4 regions of the Virgibacillus sp. GM2-2 genome follow, and region 2 is predicted to be linked to each of the others. Evidence: riboswitches for the same ligand, from Rfam matches in the RefSeq annotation. Region 2 holds a riboswitch; each other region holds the start of a gene.

Region 1 (4,831 bases), on a different contig from region 2:
GGAAGCAATTTCCGTTGTACGAAATGCTGTTAAACCGACTAACGCCAATGCATCTGAAATTTTTTCATCCATTTCCTGACGAGGTATACATAAGTTTTCCAAGCCGAATGCTATTTCATCCTCCACTGTCAGCATACAGAATTGCGTTTCTGGATCTTGAAAGACTACACCTACATGCTTGCTTAATTCGCCGGGTTTGTAGTCAGTAGATTTTTTTCCGTTGATTAGGATGGTCCCTTGCATGGTGCCATCCAGTTCACGGGGGTACAACCCGTTCAAACAAAAAGTCAGTGTACTTTTGCCACAACCACTTGGGCCAAGTAATAAAAGTGTTTCCCCTTTGTCTAATTCAAAGGCGATAGTTGAGAGTGTCTCTTTATCTAGTTGACTTTCAAATTGCAAGCTTACGTTTTGAACAGATAATAGGTTAGTCATGCTGCTTGCTTTTTCCTTCTATATTGCTTTCCTAATGCATAGCTAGATAGGACACCAGTTTGTGCTAGACCATCACTAAGCGCTTTACCAAGTAAACCAGCAATTAATGCACCACTAATCATGCGGGTAACAAACATTCCGATTACATATGGAGTCGATAGTGCGGCAAATCCTCCAAGGAAGTAGCCGTAAATGAAGCTTGTTATCGCGGATCCAACCCCTGCCATCATTAACACCCACGTGGAATAATTTTTCCAACGGGTTGCTGCAAAAGCGGCTTCCGCTCCAATTCCTTGAATCATCCCAGATACGATTAGCATCGGTCCGACAGCATTCCCGAGTAATACCTCCACCATTGCAGCGATTGTTTCAGAAATAAATGCTGCACCAGGCTTTTGAATAATGTAGGCTGCGATGATCGAGACGATAAACCATATTCCGAAAATAAGGTCATAACCAATTGGCCCGAAGAAGCCGGTCAGAAGCTTTCCAACTGGTAAAAACGCTAAATATACGACAGCAAAGACAACTGCCAATGCAGACATGACAACGATTTCCTTGAAACGCCAATTATTCATGGTTGTTAGCTCCTTTATGTGATGGGCTATTTGCCGAGATGGAAACAGTCATAACAGTATGACTGGAGCCGCCGTCTACGGTTGCATTGAAAACCTGTTCTAATCCGTCAAAAATGGCAACTGATTCCCCGTCAAGTCGTGTCGCATAGTGTGCGTGTGATACGTCCACGTGCTGTTTCATCGCTTCAATCTGCTCCATAATTACGTCCATATAGTTTCCGCCCCCAAGTGGATAGAGTGAAAATTTTGCCGCGACGGGTTGATGAATGTCATTTACTTTCTTTTTGTTCACAGGAATATCATCCTCTGCCATATAAACATCGCCTGCGGAATCACCTGGACATCCTAGTGACAATGTTCCTTCAAATGCAACATGTGCACCCGTTTTTGCTGCATGGATAAAGATTGCTTTTGTCACATCAAATACGTGCGTTAATCTTCCTCGTACCGTAGTCGTTACATCATCTGTGTGCATCCAAACCTTTGATGTATCTACATTTTCTAGTGCGCTTGTGATAATTTTAATGAAATCATCACGCATCGGGTGAATGGAAAAGCTGCACCCCGCAATTCCCGTTCCTAAACACTGTTGATTTGTCATAACTAATTCCTCCCTAAATTTTAAATTCCATTAAAAAAACTGCATCCGTGTGGAATGCAGTCTGTTTGTAAGTATTTGCGCGCATAAAAATGCATGCTTCGACTACACTTCCCCACGCTAGTATTATCTAGTTCGGGTTCAAAGGGTCAGAACAAGCATGTTCTTCTCAGCCGCTTACACAGCTCCCCTAGTGATAAACGTACTATGCAGTTTTCTATGTTTATCTTAACGAGTCTCAATTATTTTGTAAAGCCAATTGTTATTTCAGATAAAAAACATTCGTTTACATTAATATTCTGCACTGTGCTAGGTAGCGGACAGAGGATCTCTTATTTTCCTTTTTCTGCGTGATTTTGAAGATTAACGGACACAGGATGTCTTATTCAGTGAAAAAAGCATGATTTCCACCTGTTTTAACCCAAATAAGGTATTCTCTGTCCGCAAGCTGCCTCGTTTGCCATTGTTTTTCAAGGATAAGGTATCGTGTGTCCGCAAGCTCCCCATGCAATCACTTTGGTACCTGAAAAAACGATTCACTGCTTAACACACAATATTCTTTTTACCCTTTCACACATCTAGGCAGATGCACATATTATTTGATTAGGGGTGGTGAAGGATGAACAAATCAAACGATAATGTAGAACGCGATCCTGTTGCTATAGAGCAAGAAGAATGGAGAAAAAGGCAAAAAAGAAATCAATTTAAACAATTACTTACGATATCATCTCCTATTCTTATCTTAGTTTTATGGGAATTTTTATCTAGAACTGGTCTAGTGGATGCACGATTTTTTCCTGCACCAACGGAAATAATCGCAACACTTTTTACGATGGGAGCAGAGGGAGAATTATTCAGCCATGTTGGCATATCACTTTTTAGAATATTTGCCGGGTTTTTACTAGGTGTAATACCAGCTGTTGTACTTGGTTTATTAATGGGATTGTATTCACCACTACGGCATTTCTTTTCTCCATTGATAATGGCACTTATGCCAATACCAACGCTCGCCTTGTTACCGATTATTTTAATGATATTTGGCATCGGGGAAGTATCGAAAATCGTAACGATCGCTGGAAGTGTATTTTTCCCGGTAATCATTAATACGGTAGCGGGTGTTGTTAATATCGATAAAACGTACTTGGATGTCGCGAAAAACTACGGGGCTAATTCGAAGGACTTTTTCTTTAAAATTGCTTTACCTGGCTCCCTTCCAGTCATGTTAGAAGGAATTCAGATGGGGCAGGCGATCGCGTTATTAACAATTGTCGCAGCAGAAATGATGGGTGCAAACTCTGGTATTGGTTATTTAATATGGACCTCCTATAGTGCATTTTTACTAAATGAGATGTATGTGGGTCTTGTATTAATATCGTTTTTTGGCTACATGTTCTCGCTTATTTTACGAGGATTTCAGAAAAAGTTATTGCCATGGAAATAGGTTAGTAGAGAGGTGATAAGGTGACAAAAAATACGAAGATTTCCATCAACAATCTTACAAAAGTATTTTATAAGAAGGATAGAAATGTAACAGCGGTTGAGGATATTTCCATAGACATTAAAGATGGTGAATTTGTTTGCTTAATTGGACCGAGTGGTTGTGGGAAAACCACGTTACTGCGCATTCTAGCTGGGCTTGAGAAGCCGAGTGTCGGTGAGTTTACCATAGAACAGGCTAAAAAAGATCGGCCATTACAATCAATGGTTTTTCAGGAACAGGGGGTCATCCCATGGTTAACGGTTGAAGAGAATGTTGCGTTTGGGCTCAACATGCGTCATTTGCCTAAAAAAGTAGTAAACGAAAGTACGTCTTATTATTTAAAAAAAGTTGGGCTAGAGAATTTTAAAAAGCATTATCCAAAGGATTTATCGGGTGGTATGAAGCAACGCGTCAGTATTGCACGTGCATTTGCAAATGATCCAGAAATTTTATTAATGGATGAACCGTTTGCTGCGTTAGATGAGCAGAACAAATTTATTTTGCAGGAAGAATTATTAACCATTTGGGCAGAAATGAAAAAGACGGTTTTGTTTATTACACATAGCATCGATGAAGCGCTGTTACTTAGTGACAGAATCCTACTCATGAGTTCGCAGCCAGGCAAGATTATTGATCAAAAGGTTATCGATTTGCCTAGACCGAGAAATATGGAACAGGTACGTGCTAATAAAGAGATGGCAACTAGTTTTGTTGAGATATGGAATCATTTACATGATGAAGTACAAGGGTCAAGAATTTAGATTAGGGGAGGAAAGTTAACGTGAGAAAATGTAAGTTTCTGTTTTTCATTCCATTGTTTTTTATTGCACTGCTCATTAGCGGTTGCTCTTCCGGTTCAGAGGATAAGACCGGCCAGGACGAGAAATTGAATGTCGAAGTAAGCAAGGATAACCCTTCTGGCGATTTAGCTCCGCTTGAGGAAACGGCAACAGTTGTAATTGCTGAGGATGGATCGGCTTCAGGCGCAGGCTTCTATATTGCTAAAGAAAAGGGCTATTTTAAGGATTACAACATTGAGGTAGAGTTCGCCAAATTTGCTAACAGCGATGATATGTTGCCAGCTTTAGCGTCAGGTGAAGTAGATATTGCTGGAGGAATCTCGTCCGCATCATTTTTTAATGCAATTGCTCAAGGAATAAACGTTAAAATTATTGCCGATAAAGGGCATAATATTAAAGGAGACTCTTACTTTTCGTTTGTAATCGATAAAGATTTGCAAGATGAGATGGATGAGTACGCCGATTTTAAAGGAAAGCGGATTGCCGTTTCCACTAAAAACGCGGTGGATGATTATATTTTTCATAAAATGATAGAACATGCTGGGTTAACCGAGGATGATGTAGAATTTGTACTTATGTCGGACTTTGGGAACATGCTTGCATCCATTCAAAATGGTTCGATTGACGCTGCACTTCAAATAGAACCGCTCCTTACACAAGGAATTGAAGAAGGAATCCATGTGCGCTTTGGTGATACAACTGATTATGCGCCAGAGGCTCAAATTGCGATGGTTTTAGGTTCACCCAAATTTATAAATGAGGAAAAGAATGTTGCCTTACGATTCATGGCTGCTTATTTAAAAGGTGTTCGTGATTATAATGATGCTTTCATAAAGGGCGAAGGAACCGATGAGATAATTAAAATTATGACGGAGCATACACCGTTAAGTGATCCGGAAATATGGGAAAAGGTTGCTGTTACAGGGCTGAATCCGAATGG
Region 2 (4,831 bases):
ATGCAACCAGTAATAGAAAAAAATAATGCCGACAATCGCCGGCATTATTTTAATTATATTTCTATAATCCTAGTAAACTCCTACGTTACTCCAAGCATTAGCTACGGCATTATATTCTGAACCATAGCCATAGTAATCAGCTGCAGATTGCAGAAGTGCTGCACGTGCATCACTAAAGTTGCTGTATGGTCCAAGATAGACAGTTAATGCACGGTAGTATATTTGTTCCGCTTTTGCTACACCAATACTCTCAATGGTTAAGTAGCCAGCCTTATTTGGAATTCCACTATTTATATGAACACCGCCATTATCCTGATTGGTATAAACATAATCATTCATATGACCTGGTTGTCCATATGCTGGAGGGTTAGAAAGACTTCTTAAAGCATCTCCACTTTTATACGGTGTGTATGCGTCTTCTCCAAGTAGATAATCCTCACGTTCTACGAATACTGAAAATACATCAGACATAGATTCATTTAATGCACCAGGTTGGTCCTGGTAAACTAGATTAGCTGAATAGTCTGTAACGGCATGTGTTAACTCATGTGCTACGATATCCAATGCCCCTGATAATGGAGCAAAAGTTGTTCCATCTCCATCACCATACACCATCTGTTGTCCATTCCAGAATGCATTATTGTAGTTGGATCCGTAGTGAACAGTTGAGCGAATGGTTGCTCCATTACCATCATAACTATTTCGACCAAAAGTATTGTAGAAATAATCATACGTTTGGTCAGCATATGCATGCGCATCTACTGCAGCACCTTGATAGGAACTAGTAAAAGCATTATTACTGTCAGATGAACGATATCCAGGCAGGGAAGTACCGTTTTCAGCAGTAAACGTTTCGATTACACCACGCATTGGATTTGTCACATCATATAAGAAATAATATCCATTTGATAAATACGTGTTTAATTCCTTGTAGTCGCCAAGAACGCCATACCCATATCCATTTGCAGCTCCAGCTTCCGTAACAGCATTATAGGAATCTATTATGGAACCATCGTTTGCATCAACGAATATTTGCCAGTTTCCAGGTTCAGGGAAAATAAATTGAAGTTCGATATGATAAGCTAAATGGCTTGACCCATCTTTTGAATACACGACAAGCTCTGCTTTTTCTGCTGTATTCTTCACATCTGATTTATCTAGTTTGCTAGATTTCTTTAATGCTTTTTTATCTGCTTTCTTAGCTTTTGTTTCTTTTTTTGTTAGATCGATTGATTTCCATGCTTTATCAATTGCATCATTTTTAGATAAGTCTGCCTTAAGATTTTTGCCCAAATCTTTCGTAGCTTCTGGATGTACAGTACCTGTTACCGCAGAGACAATTCCTTTTTCGTTCGTATGAACGGCAAATTTAGCACCATAAACCGGAACACCATCGACAGACTGTGTGAATTCGTAGTGTGTCATGCCAAGGTCATCAGTAGATTTTTGGAGAAATGTAAGATCAGAGTCTGGATCCATTTTGTAAAGTTCTTTGTTGTCCTCCAAATATTGCTTAACTTGTCCAACTCCTTTAACAGCTTTCTCTGAAAGATTCCCAGATACAAATGTTGGAACCTTTTTGTCTTTGTTCCAAACCACATCAAAGTTGGACTTTGTCATAGATTTCATATCTTGAAGCACTTTGTTACCCGCTTCTTCTGCACTAACAGTACCTGTTACCCCCGTTAAAGCTAAACTTATCGCGAGTGCAGTGCCAGTCATTGTTTTCTTAAAATTTTTCTTCTTCAATATCCATCACCCATCCCTTTCGTTTGTTAGTGGATTGGCCAATCTTGTAAGACATTTAGAATTCTACGGACCGTCTATATTCACAATAGCAAAAATATTGCGAGATTCCTATAGTTATTTCCAAACTTTCAGAAAACGAATAAATAGTACCATTTTGTTACATTTTAGGGATTAAAGAACCAAAATACGACAGTATCATCTGAATTTCGTTATTTTTTCTTATAGGCTCAAAAATCCTTTTAATAAAGGATTTTTGAGACATTTTACACAGGCCTACCTTCTAATCATATAGGGTAATTTATAGTACTTTCGGGGAATTTTTCGACAAAAAGTTTATCTGATAAGGTATTTAGCCCGAATTGTAAACTAATTTTGTTAAACCTTTACATTCTATCTTTAAGTCGATAAGATAGACAATAGAAAACTGCATAGTATTTTACCGCACTAGGGGAGCTTTTCTTGGCTGAGAAGAATTATATACATTTTCTGACCCTTACACCCGAACTAGATAATTCTAGCGTGGGGAAGTGTAGTCTATGTACAAACAATTAGCTTTTGAATAAATTAGACTGCACCCCAACAGTAGGTTGCAGTTTTTTTTATTAGAAAACTTGGCTTATCGCCAAGCTTTTCTGGCGAAAGCCTTAGTTGCCTTATACTGATATCCTTAAATCTTATAATTTTATATCAGTGTAAAATAAAATTTCAATTGACCTTTCTAGGAGGTGAAGAAAGTGAATGAAACATGGGGTGTTCTTGATACAGGCCACAATAGTGCTGCTATAAACATGGCGATGGATGAAGCATTACTTAACTGGCATAGTAAAGGGGAAATTCCTCCAACATTACGATTTTATGGTTGGTCAAAACCTAGTCTTTCCATCGGCCATTTCCAGAAAGCAGGAAAGGCTATTGATTTTATCAATGTTCAAAAGCACGGCTGTGAATTCGTACGACGATTAACTGGCGGGAGTGCAGTGTTACACGATGACGAACTGACGTATAGCATTGTCGTTTCAGAGAAGAAAGATTATATTCCAACCTCCATTCAAGAAGCTTATTATGTTTTATCAAAAGGGATATTGGAAGGATATAAACAATTAGGAATCGTTGCAGACTACGCCACTCCGGAAAGAAAAGCAGAACGAACAGAAGTCTGTTTCGAGAAACCTGCCTTTTACGAAATGGTTGTGGATGGAAAAAAAATATCCGGAAACGCGCAAACACGAAAGCATGGTGTTCTATTGCAACATGGATCCATTCCAATGAGCATGAATAAAAAAATGCTTTTTGATCTATTTAACTTCCCTAATGAAAAAATACGTGAAAGAAAGAGAAATGCATTTTCAACCAAAGCAACTACTATAAATGAAATAACAAAGAAACAACATACTTACCCTGATTTAAAATTAGCTTTTCAAAAAGGCTTTCAAACAGAATTAAATATGCACTTTGTGCCATTAGAGTTATCCGATATTCAATGGGAAGAAGTTACGGAATTAGCAGAAACAAAGTACAGTCAGGAAAAATGGAATCTATTTCATCAAAGGAGTGTGTGATCGATGACAAAACAAGAAGAATACATACGTAAACCTGAGTGGTTAAAAACAAAAATTAATACGAATAAATCGTACACTGGCCTCAAAAAATTAATGCGTGAGAAAAAGTTAAACACGGTTTGTGAAGAGGCACGTTGTCCGAATATTCACGAGTGCTGGAGTGAACGAAAAACTGCTACATTCATGATTTTAGGTGACACATGTACACGAGGGTGCCGCTTCTGTGCAGTGAAAACTGGCTTACCAAATGAACTTGATTGGGGAGAACCAGAACGAGTTGCTGATTCGGTGGAAATTATGGGATTGAAGCATGCGGTAGTAACTGCCGTTGCCCGCGATGATTTAAAAGATGGGGGAGCAGCTGTTTTCGCTGAAACAGTTCGTGCAATTCGTCGTAAAAATCCTGGCTGCACAATAGAAATCCTACCTTCTGATATGAAGGGAGACTATGAGAGTTTACATACTTTGATGGACAGTGAACCTGATATTTTTAACCATAATATTGAAACCGTTCGCCGATTGACGAAAAAGGTTCGTGCTCGTGCGATGTATGATCGATCCCTACAGTTACTGCAGCGTGTAAAAGAAATTGCTCCTAAAACACCAACAAAATCAAGTATTATGGTAGGGCTTGGTGAAGAAAAAGAAGAAATTGTGCAAGCGATGGATGATTTACTAGCACACGATGTGGATATTATGACAATCGGTCAGTATTTACAGCCTACGAAGAAGCATTTGAAAGTTGAACGGTACTATCATCCAGATGAATTCGCTGAATTAAAGGAAATTGCTCTTAAGAAAGGATTTCAACATTGCGAATCAGGTCCACTTGTGCGTTCATCGTATCATGCAGACGAGCAAGTATCACAAACGTCAGCACAACGAAGAATTAAATATATGAAGGAATACGAACAACACGAGAAGAAATCAGTTGATTTTACTTTTTAAACTATATGGGAAAAATCACACACAGTTAGTCACAAAATCGCGCGAACCCATTGTCAAATAGCGCAATCATCTAAAGATAACGCGCAACATCCAAGAGAATTCGCGCAATTATTATAGTTGCGCGTGAATCTGAACAGCTATTGCGCGAATTAAGGCTACAAACACGCGATAATCAGCTGTTACTGCGCTATTTCGCAGCAGTGTTGAACAAATTACTATTAAAAAACTCGGCATTCGTCTCGGCTTTAATAGCGAATGCCGAAGTTTTTTTTATAAGGTCTACCATAATTTATACTTTATGACGTTATAAATATATCGAGTAATCACTTCAGGTGACTACTCGATATTTTTGTATAATGGCCTTTTTATCGATTTTACCTACGTCCGTTTTCGGTAGTTCCTCCACAAAGAAAAACTTTTTCGGTATTTTATAACTGCCAAGCCGGTGTTGACAGTGTTCCTTTAACTCCGCTTCGGTTATTCCTTCATCATCTTTTAATACAACAAATGCAGTGACGACTTCTCCCCACTTTTCATGCGGTAACCCGACCACAGCAACCTCACTCACATTTGGG
Region 3 (4,831 bases), on a different contig from region 2:
GAAACAGGTTTAACAATCGAGGTAGGAGAAATTGTATCGGTAAATGAAGCATTTATGGAGCAAAACGGCCATCATGCATTGTTTGTAACCTTCAGGGGAAAAGTGATCGAAGGCGAAATTGCTATTCAGGATACGGATGTTAACGTTGGAATTTCAGAAGTGAAGTGGATTGATTTAGAAACTGCTTCTGAGTTGATGCCCTACCATGAGACGGGAGTAAAAGCATTACTAGAATCTTCTATTCCTTATAACTTTCAAGGTGGAAGGCGTTATATGAACTATCAATTTTCTAGAATGAATCAACAAGAGGCAGAAGACATTGCGTACAATTGGCATTACGATGGAGAATATGCGTTTTACGATATTCAAGCTGATGAGGAAGATCTTCAAGAATTTATCGATCCTAAGCAACGTGGAGATTCAACTTTTGTGGTAAAGCGTGATGACGAGGTAATTGGTTTTTATAGTTTTCGTCAAACCAATCCGGGAACTATCGATATTGGACTTGGCATGCGACCCGACTTAACTGGGAATGGAAATGGTAGGCAATTTTTGGAGGCGGGATTAGCATTCGCGACGTCAACATATAACCCAACCACCTTCACGTTATCAGTTGCTACTTTTAATAAGCGAGCGATTAACGTATATAAAAAAGCTGGATTCATAGAAGTAAATACGTTTATGCAGGATACAAATGGTAGTCGCTTCGAATTCGTAAAAATGAGGAAGGAAGTTTCCGAATGATTGATACGTTTTCGATGAGAACCCCATTTAAGGATGATCGAATGATTCGCGTCTATCTACCAAAAAGCTATACCCAGTTCTTGAACCATTATACAGTTTTATACATGCACGACGGTCAAAATGTTTTCCATGATGAAGAAGCAATCGGTGGTGTGTCTCTAGGGCTTGAGCGTTACTTAGATGAAAATCAAATAGATATTATTGTCGTCGGTATTGATTCAAATCCTGTTTTTGAAGAACGCGTGAATGAGCTGTGCCCATGGGTGAATGGCAAATACAGTAAAGAGCATTTTAATGATGATCGAGTAATTGGTGGTAAAGGTGCCAGCTACTTAGAATTTATCGTACAGGAGCTTAAACCGCTAATCGATGAAAAATACCGAACAAATAGGAAATCGGCATCGATGGCAGGAATATCACTTGGTGGCTCGATGTCGCTCTATGCAGGTTGTCGTTATCCAGAAACTTTTACCCGAATAGCAGGTATTTCTTCTGCATTTTTTCGTAATCAGGAAGAGCTCAGTGACCTAATACGTAATACTGATATGTTAGCACTTGAGCGTATCTATTTGGATTGTGGGGATAAAGAAACGAGTGATGAAAAAATCAGTAAAGCCTTTTTACATTCCAATGTAGAGGTGGTTGAGCTTGTAAAATCTAAAGTGAAGAATACTAGATTTGAAGTCTTTGAAGGAGCAGAGCATAGCTATGCTTTTTTTAGAAACAGATTTCCGGAAGCATTAAAATATTTAATAGAGGAGTGAGTGAAAGTTGAATTTATTCAATGGAGTTTATCAAATTAATATTCGGGTTACTGACATGACAATTTCTTCTAAGTGGTATCAGGAGGTCCTCGGTCTGAAGGTAGTAAAAGATTATGATACGACTGTTGTTTTGGGATTTAATGATTCTTCGGTTGCTGTATGTTTGATCGAGCTAGCTGAAAATGAGTCATTGCCATTAAATTTGGAGAACGGAACACATCCAGTTTTTGCAATTCCTACAGCACAAGCTGAAATATGTAAACAGAGACTGACCGAAATGGATGTTTCAATTGTTGTAGGTGGAAGTGAAGCGCATTTCAAGTTTACTGATCCGGATGGTAATTTGTTGGAAGCTTTCTTACCAGACCTGTATGAAAATGACGCGTTCCAGCATTTAAGGTAAAAATGTTGGAATTAAAACGATTTAAGTCGCGTATGATTCAGGATGTAATGCAATTATTTAGGGATACGATCCTAACTGTAAATCGAAATGATTACTCTGCTGAACAAGTAGAAGCTTGGGCGGGGAATTCCCCAACACTTGAAGAGTGGGTGGCTCGTCTTCAAAAAAGCCTAACTTATGTAGTGGTTATGGAGGAGAATATTGTAGGTTTTGGTAATCTAACCGATGAAGGATTAATTGATTTACTATATGTTCATAAAGACCATCAGGGGGAAGGAATTGGTTCGAAAATTTTGGGACAGCTGGAGTGTGACGCAAGGTGGCGTCATCTACAGCAATTGTCTACAGAAGCAAGTATTACTGCTAAACCATTTTTTCTAGCACATGGTTTTCAAGTACAACGGAAACAAGCGAAAATTATAGCAGAAACTGCTTTTACTAACTATCGAATGATCAAAACTATTTAGTGGAGGGATACAGATGATTAGTCCAGTAAAAAATCAGATCAATACAATTTTTGTTCATGTTAGTGATTTGCAAAAATCGGTGGAATGGTATGCAAGATTACTTGGCCAGGAGTATAATCCACAAGAAATTTCTGATCCTGTACATAACATGGAAATTAACGACTACACAGGATTAACACTTGATGCTGGTCCGGAAGAACAGGAGAAAAAAATTACTCCTTCACCCTATCCGTTATTCAATTTCCACACCGATGATATTCACGCAGCGCTTGCATTTGTAAAAGAATTAAAGATTGAACTAGATGAGAACCTGGTTGAATTTGATGACTTTTCCTTTTTTACGGTACGAGATCCGGATCAACATGTCATTATGATTTGTACTGGCTAATGTACAATTGACAAAAAAAGCCATTCATGTTTTAGTAAGGTTATAACTTAATAGAAAGTCCACTAGGGGTGCCATTAGGCTGAGATAAGGATTTCCTTAATCCCTTTGAACCTGATCTAGTTCATACTAGCGTAGGAAAGTGGAGGTCGGTTAATTCGTTTATATAAAGGCATTATTGTCTTTCATTAACGTTATCTACAAACCACTCCAATTTCTGGTGTGGTTTTTTTGTTTTCAAAAAACGTACACCAGAAATTCTTCACTGCCCCTATTGGATTTTCTTCATGAAAGGGGTTCTTCTATGAAACATTCTATTCCAACAGTTCTCACCATTGCAGGCACTGATCCGACAGGAGGTGCCGGAATTCAAGCTGATTTAAAGACTTTCCAAGAGCGGGAAGTTTATGGGATGAGCGTAGTGACCTCCATCGTTGCGCAAAATACTTTAGGTGTTCAAGGACTCGAGCATCTATCAGTGGAATTTATTCAAAAGCAAATGGATAGTGTCCTGATTGATATTTCGCCCGATGTTGTCAAAACAGGCATGATTGCTACATCCGAGATGATGGAGGCAGTAGCTGATGCAATTAGTAAAAATTCGATACCTTATGTAATTGATCCTGTAATGGTTGCCAAAAGCGGAGATCATTTAATGGATGTAACCGCAAAACAAACGTTGATTGACCGATTACTTCCACTTGCGACGGTGGCAACACCCAATATACCAGAAGCTGAAGTTTTATTCTCAGAAACTATTAATTCTATAGCAGATGCAGAGGATGCAGCAAGACGAATTGTCCATGAACTTGGTGCAAATGCAGCCGTTGTTAAGGGCGGTCATCATTTGAATGATGAAGCGATCGATATTTTGTATGATGGTGCGACCATTCATCGATTTCCTGCAACACGCATTCAGACAAAACATACGCATGGAACTGGTTGTACCTATTCTGCAGTTATCGCTGCTGAACTGGCAAAAGGGAGATCTGTATATGAAGCGGTGAAAGAAGCGAAAAGGTTTATTACAGCCGCAATTAGCTACAGTTTAAAGCTTGGAAAAGGAAATGGGCCAACAAATCACTGGGCTTACCGATTACATGGATTACCAAAAATGAGTGGAGGGATTTTCCAATGAATTATTTAGAGCAAATAAGGACACAAAAACCATTAATTCATAATATCACGAACACGGTGGTGGCAAATTTTTCTGCAAATGGGTTGTTGGCTCTTGGGGCGTCGCCAGCAATGGCAAATGCACCTGAGGAAGTGGCGGAAATGGCGGCTCATGCGGATGCGTTAGTGTTAAATATTGGAACGTGCACACAAGCCCAGGTAGAAGCGATGATTTTAGCCGGGAAAGCTGCAAATGAAAAGGGTATTCCTGTGGTGTTAGATCCTGTAGCTATTGGTGCAACGACATTTCGGTCAGAATCTGTAGAACGTATTTTATCCGAAATAAATGTAACGGTGATTCGTGGAAATGCTGGTGAAATAGCTGTTCTTGGTGAGTTGGATACGGAGGTAAAAGGTGCTGACTCCATGGTTGGTGAATTGGATTCGAAAGTAGCCATGTATGTAGCGAAAAAATATGATGCAGTTGTTATTGCAACTGGCAAAACGGATTTAATTACGAATGGTTACCAGTTTTCACATTGTAAAAATGGTACTGAAATGCTGCCGAATGTAACGGGTACGGGTTGTTTATTGACAGCGGTAGTCGGGGCGTTTTTAAGTATTGGTGTTGATTTTTATGAAGCGTCAGTCAAAGCCGTATGTAGCTATGGTGTGGCTTCGGAACGAGCTTTGCTGAATGCGAATGGACCGGGGAGCTTTTTGCCTGCTTTTCTTGACGAACTATATAGGCTAACTGATGAGAAAGTGAGAGAAAAGGCTAACGTCCGCGAGCTTTCACTAAAAGGAGAGTAATACCTATGATCGAGCGAAGTGATTTACGTGTTTATTTTATTATGGGAAGCATGAATACAAAAGAGGAGCCAGCTCAGGTTTTGCAACAAGCCATTAATGGGGGAATTACAGCCTTTCAGTATCGGGAAAAAGGAGTAGG
Region 4 (4,831 bases), on a different contig from region 2:
ACGGTTTTGCCGATTCAAAAGGTGACGACATTCAACAATTGCAATCGTCTTGGAAAATATATGCAGAAGCTGTTGTAAAGGGATTTTGTCAATTCATTGAGAATGATCATGTAGAATCAAGCGTAAACAATAAAACGGTAATAAGGAGCGAAGAATTCCAATTATCTTTACCAGCTACAGTAAATAAGTGGCGCATTTACCCACTGAATAAAAAGCCTGTTATAGGTAACGAAGTAGGTTATCTAAATCCAGCAAAATTTAACGGATTGCACTATACGATTCTAGGAAATCCATATCCACATGTTTATACGATTGAAACACGTGATTTTGGATTGGTTAATATTTATGCACACACAAAAATAGGAGCAATTTTAAGAAAAATGATGTAAATATTCGAAATCATCGGTATAATGAAAGTGTAATAGGGATGAAAACTAAGGAGAGATTGGATGCAAAATACGTATCAACCAACCTGGGATTTAGATACTATCTTTACAGGGGGAAGTGACTCAGAACAATTCAATACATACCTGGGTCAAATTTCTGTTTCTTTACAAATGCTCGCAAAAGAAGTGGAAACATTTGATCCAATTAACACAAATGCGAAAAAGCTGATTTCAATTGTAGAGTTATTAGAAGGTACTAGAAAAAAATTACGTGAGGCCTTCGCGTATATCAGTTGTTTGAGCGCACAAGATGTCAACGATACAAAGGCAAGTATGCTTGTAGGGAAACGAAGTGAATTAAAAGCGGAGACAGACGCAATAATGACTAAGTTTGATCAAAAGCTGGTTCAAATAGACGATGCAGTTTGGAATGAACTTTTAACAGATTCAACACTTAACACTGTGTCATTTGTGTTAAATGAATATAGAGAAAAAGCAACGGAACAATTATCTGTTGAGCAAGAAGTATTGATGAACGATTTAGCAGTTGACGGCTATCATGGATGGAGTCAAATGTACGATGCTTTAGTCGGAAATATGAATGTTGAGATTGAGACAGATGGTGAACGTAAAACCTATTCAATTGGGCAAGCTTCTAATAAATTGAGTGATCCAAATCGAACTGTTCGACAACATGTATCCGAACAAATTGATAATGCATGGAAGGAAAATGCAAATTTATTCGGTCAAACACTTAATCATTTAGCTGGATTTCGGTTACAGAAATATAAGCATCGTAATTGGTCAGATGTCTTGAAAGAACCGCTTGCTATTAATCGAATGAAAAAAGAAACACTGGATGCAATGTGGAATGCAATTTCAACTAATAAACAACCATTTGTCAAATACTTAAAAAGGAAAGCAGAATTACTAGGACTTGAAAAGTTAAGTATGTATGATATAGGCGCTCCTATCTCTGATTCAGTTAAAACCTATTCATTTTCGGAAGGTGCCGATTTTATCGTTGACAATTTTCGTGGCTTCAGTCCTAAAATGGCTGATTTTGCTCAGTTGGCATTTGATAAAAATTGGATTGAAGCAGAAGACCGACCTGGTAAACGACCGGGCGGGTTCTGTACAAGTTTTCCAGATAGTAAACAAACACGAATTTTTATGACTTATTCTGGGACATCTTCTAACGTAGCGACGTTGGCGCACGAACTTGGTCACGCCTATCATCAGCATGTGATGAATGATATACATGGATTAAATCAAGGTTATGCAATGAACGTTGCAGAAACAGCATCAACATTCGCTGAGATGATCGTTGCGGATGCATCGGTAAAACATGCAAAAACGAACAAGGAAAAATTGGCATTACTTGAGGATAAGGTGCAACGCGGAGTAGCATTCTTTATGAATATTCACGCAAGGTTTATATTTGAAACTAGTTTTTATGAAGAAAGAAAACATGGATTAGTTTCCGTTGATCGCTTAAATCAACTGATGGTTGATGCACAGAAGGATGCATATTGCGATGCATTAGAAGAGTATGATGAAAACTTCTGGGCTTCCAAGCTACATTTTCATATTACTGGTGTTCCGTTTTATAACTTTCCTTATACATTTGGCTATTTATTTAGTCTTGGTTTATATGCCCATGCACTAGAGACGGATGGTAACTTTGAAGAAGATTACATTGCACTATTGCGTGACACTGGCCAAATGAATGTCGAGGATTTGGCGGCAAAACATCTAAATATTGATTTAACTCAACCCGAATTTTGGGAGAATGCAATGAAATTATGTGCTAAAGATGTAGAAGAATTTTTAGCTATCTCCTAATCTTGTTTATAACGTAAATATCCGTTATAATAGATTCAATGAAAAAAGCAATATAAGGACGTGTTCAAAAAGGAGGATAAAAATGACCGAGAAGTTCGAGGAGGCGTAGCTTTGAGTACCGGAACGTATGCTATTAATACGTGAGGAAACGATCTAGCACGCAGGAAAAGCGTTTTTCTTTTCCAAGGAACGGAAAAGCAAGCCAACGAAGAAATTCGATGTGTCACTTTTACCGGAATTTTTGAACGTCCTCTATAAAAAGCCTGCAGGGGGAGCCATTTGGCTGAGAGTGAACAAGCATTTGTTCAGACCCTTTGAACCTGTTAGTTAATACTAGCGTAGGGATCGTGACTTTTTTGATGGTTAAAAAGCAATGTGCGAGGATTATTCCCATCGGAAACTTCCCCTAGGCATTGCTTTTTTTGTTGCAAAAAACTAGGGGAGGTAATTGTTTTGCGATCAAAGAAAATTTTATTTTTGATTGAGGTATCGATTTTTACAGCATTGGCATTAGTATTAGATCTCATTCCATTTTTATCGTTTAAAATCTGGGCACAAGGTGGGTCCATATCACTTGCGATGATTCCTGTATTTATTGTGGCATTTAGATGGGGGATTAAAGGTGGATTGTTGTCTGGATTCTTGTGGGGAGTATGGCAAATAGCTACAGGTGCTATTATCGCTCATCCAATTCAGGGTTTCTTAGATTATTTGGCGGCGTTCACTGTTTTAGGTTTCGCTGGGATCTTTGCTAGTAAAATTCAACAGGCTGTAAAGGAAGAACGGACGAAGGAGTATTTAACTTATATTATGCTAGGAGTATTCTTGGGGACAACATTACGTTTTATCGCTCACTATATAGCTGGGATTGTTTTCTTTGCTAGTTATGCACCTGAAGGACAATCTGTTTGGATCTATTCGTTACTATACAATTTGTCTTATTTACTCCCGTCATTTATCATCTGTACTGTCGTAGTATTCTTTCTTTTCCACAAACAGCCAAGAACATTATTAAATGCAGCATAATACGAAGCAGTCTTGATACTTATCAAGGCTGCTTTTTTGTCGTATACTTTTTAATAAGAGGTGATTTAGTTGCGTGAACTTATCGGAGGATGTCAGGCATGTGGAACCAAAGTATATTGTGAGAACGGATTTTTTGATGGAGAACAAGTTGATGGCAAACTTTTATGTAACGATTGTACGGAAAAGTTAGATAGTGAGAATGAGTAGACAGTCCTCAAATTGGGCTGTTTTTTATTGGCAATTTCCTTAAACATTGTCGATTTTAAATTTTCGTAGTTGATTTAAGTTGCGAAATAGTGAAAATTTAATTTGGTAGTGACTGCAAAAGATTCCGTTTTTTGGATTCCGGTGATGAAGAACCATTTTCATTGGCTTGCAAGTTATCGGACACACGGTGCCTTATTTATGAAAAATAAGGGTAACTGCGGCAGTTATCGGACTCAGGATACGTTATTTAGGTTAAAACAGGTGAAACGCATGCTTTTTTACTATAATAAGATATCCTGTGTCCGTTAATCCTTAAAATCACGCCAAAAAAGGAAAATAAGGCATTCTCTGTCCGCTACTAAGCGTTTACAAGACATTATTATTCTAAGCACAGGAGTTCTTGAAAAACACCCTCTAATTCTTTTCACCCCAAACTTGAAACATGCATAGGCTATAGCACATTCATAAATAAGGATGTGAGAAAGGGAGAAAAGGGATGGAATTAACTGTTTCACATTGGTTATATGGATTTTTTACACTTGTAATCATAGGAACAATGATTTTCAAAAAAGGTGTCGTACTTCCTACATTACTAGGAACGTTCGTTATTGCATGGGTGTTTAAGGGTAGTCTAGTTGATGGCTTCACTGCAATATTTAATGCAAACTTAGTTGCAGCACAAGAGCTGTTTAGCATTTTCCTTATCATTACATTCATGATGGCGTTACTGCATGCATTGAAAGACCTTGGTGCAGATCGGCGAATGATCAAACCCATTCAAAAAATGATGGTGAATGGGCACGTATCCTTTTTTGTTCTCATTGGCGTAACGTACGTCATATCATTATTTTTCTGGCCGACTCCAGCTGTACCACTAATTTGTGCATTACTCGTGCCAGCCGCTGTTCGTGCAGGCCTGCCGGCAATTACGGCTGCAGTGGCTATTGCATTAGCTGGTCAGGGAATGGCGTTATCGTCCGATTACATTGTTCAAGTGGCGCCGAGCCTATCCGCTAAGTCAGCTGGAATTAGTACTGCTGCGGTTGCGGATACAGCATTAATACTGTCGTTGATTACGGGTGGAGTAGCAATTCTAATCGCTTATTTATTGTATCGTAAATCAATTCGTAAAAAAGACAGTCCACTAATTGAAGCAGATTTGGCTGGACTACAAACACAATCACAATCAACGAATAAGGCACATGGTGAACATCTAACAACTTGGAGTAAAGTATTCGCTATTTTGGTTCCATTATCGTTGTTAGCTGTGGTTATATATATGATCTTTACGAAACTAGGTTCTGGCCGAATGACTGGTTTTGAAGGTGGGGGTGGTGCTGCATTTATCGGTGGTGTTGCGGTTATCT

Evidence for each region. A riboswitch is a leader RNA that binds a small molecule or an ion and turns the genes downstream of it on or off. The one in region 2 is predicted to bind thiamine pyrophosphate.
Region 1: another riboswitch for thiamine pyrophosphate. It lies ahead of ACY9Z2_RS02640 (YkoF family thiamine/hydroxymethylpyrimidine-binding protein); the one in region 2 lies ahead of ACY9Z2_RS12655 (lipoate--protein ligase family protein).
Region 3: another riboswitch for thiamine pyrophosphate. It lies ahead of thiD (bifunctional hydroxymethylpyrimidine kinase/phosphomethylpyrimidine kinase); the one in region 2 lies ahead of ACY9Z2_RS12655 (lipoate--protein ligase family protein).
Region 4: another riboswitch for thiamine pyrophosphate. It lies ahead of thiT (energy-coupled thiamine transporter ThiT); the one in region 2 lies ahead of ACY9Z2_RS12655 (lipoate--protein ligase family protein).

What each region holds. Positions count from the first base shown of each region.
Region 1 covers NZ_JBUZWC010000001.1:584,822-589,652, reverse strand. Annotated here, with positions in the region: gene ACY9Z2_RS02650 (ABC transporter ATP-binding protein) at 1-435, opposite strand, end outside; gene ACY9Z2_RS02645 (ECF transporter S component) at 432-1,013, opposite strand; gene ACY9Z2_RS02640 (YkoF family thiamine/hydroxymethylpyrimidine-binding protein) at 1,006-1,614, opposite strand; TPP riboswitch at 1,707-1,813, opposite strand; gene ACY9Z2_RS02635 (ABC transporter permease) at 2,231-3,052, shown strand; gene ACY9Z2_RS02630 (ABC transporter ATP-binding protein) at 3,073-3,852, shown strand; gene ACY9Z2_RS02625 (ABC transporter substrate-binding protein) at 3,873-4,831, shown strand, end outside.
Region 2 covers NZ_JBUZWC010000010.1:63,881-68,711, reverse strand. Annotated here, with positions in the region: gene ACY9Z2_RS12660 (M4 family metallopeptidase) at 70-1,722, opposite strand; TPP riboswitch at 2,186-2,292, shown strand; gene ACY9Z2_RS12655 (lipoate--protein ligase family protein) at 2,484-3,308, shown strand; gene lipA (lipoyl synthase) at 3,312-4,256, shown strand; gene ACY9Z2_RS12645 (acyl-CoA synthetase) at 4,585-4,831, opposite strand, start outside.
Region 3 covers NZ_JBUZWC010000011.1:87,717-92,547, forward strand. Annotated here, with positions in the region: partial or broken gene ACY9Z2_RS13400 (NUDIX domain-containing protein) at 1-180, shown strand, start outside; gene ACY9Z2_RS13405 (GNAT family N-acetyltransferase) at 274-744, shown strand; gene ACY9Z2_RS13410 (alpha/beta hydrolase) at 741-1,508, shown strand; gene ACY9Z2_RS13415 (VOC family protein) at 1,516-1,911, shown strand; gene ACY9Z2_RS13420 (GNAT family N-acetyltransferase) at 1,944-2,378, shown strand; gene ACY9Z2_RS13425 (VOC family protein) at 2,392-2,766, shown strand; TPP riboswitch at 2,821-2,921, shown strand; gene thiD (bifunctional hydroxymethylpyrimidine kinase/phosphomethylpyrimidine kinase) at 3,068-3,901, shown strand; gene thiM (hydroxyethylthiazole kinase) at 3,898-4,692, shown strand; gene thiE (thiamine phosphate synthase) at 4,698-4,831, shown strand, end outside.
Region 4 covers NZ_JBUZWC010000006.1:168,776-173,606, forward strand. Annotated here, with positions in the region: gene ACY9Z2_RS09760 (N-acetylmuramoyl-L-alanine amidase family protein) at 1-389, shown strand, start outside; gene ACY9Z2_RS09765 (M3 family oligoendopeptidase) at 450-2,231, shown strand; TPP riboswitch at 2,489-2,593, shown strand; gene thiT (energy-coupled thiamine transporter ThiT) at 2,685-3,257, shown strand; gene ACY9Z2_RS09775 (hypothetical protein) at 3,327-3,464, shown strand; gene ACY9Z2_RS09780 (hypothetical protein) at 3,961-4,831, shown strand, end outside.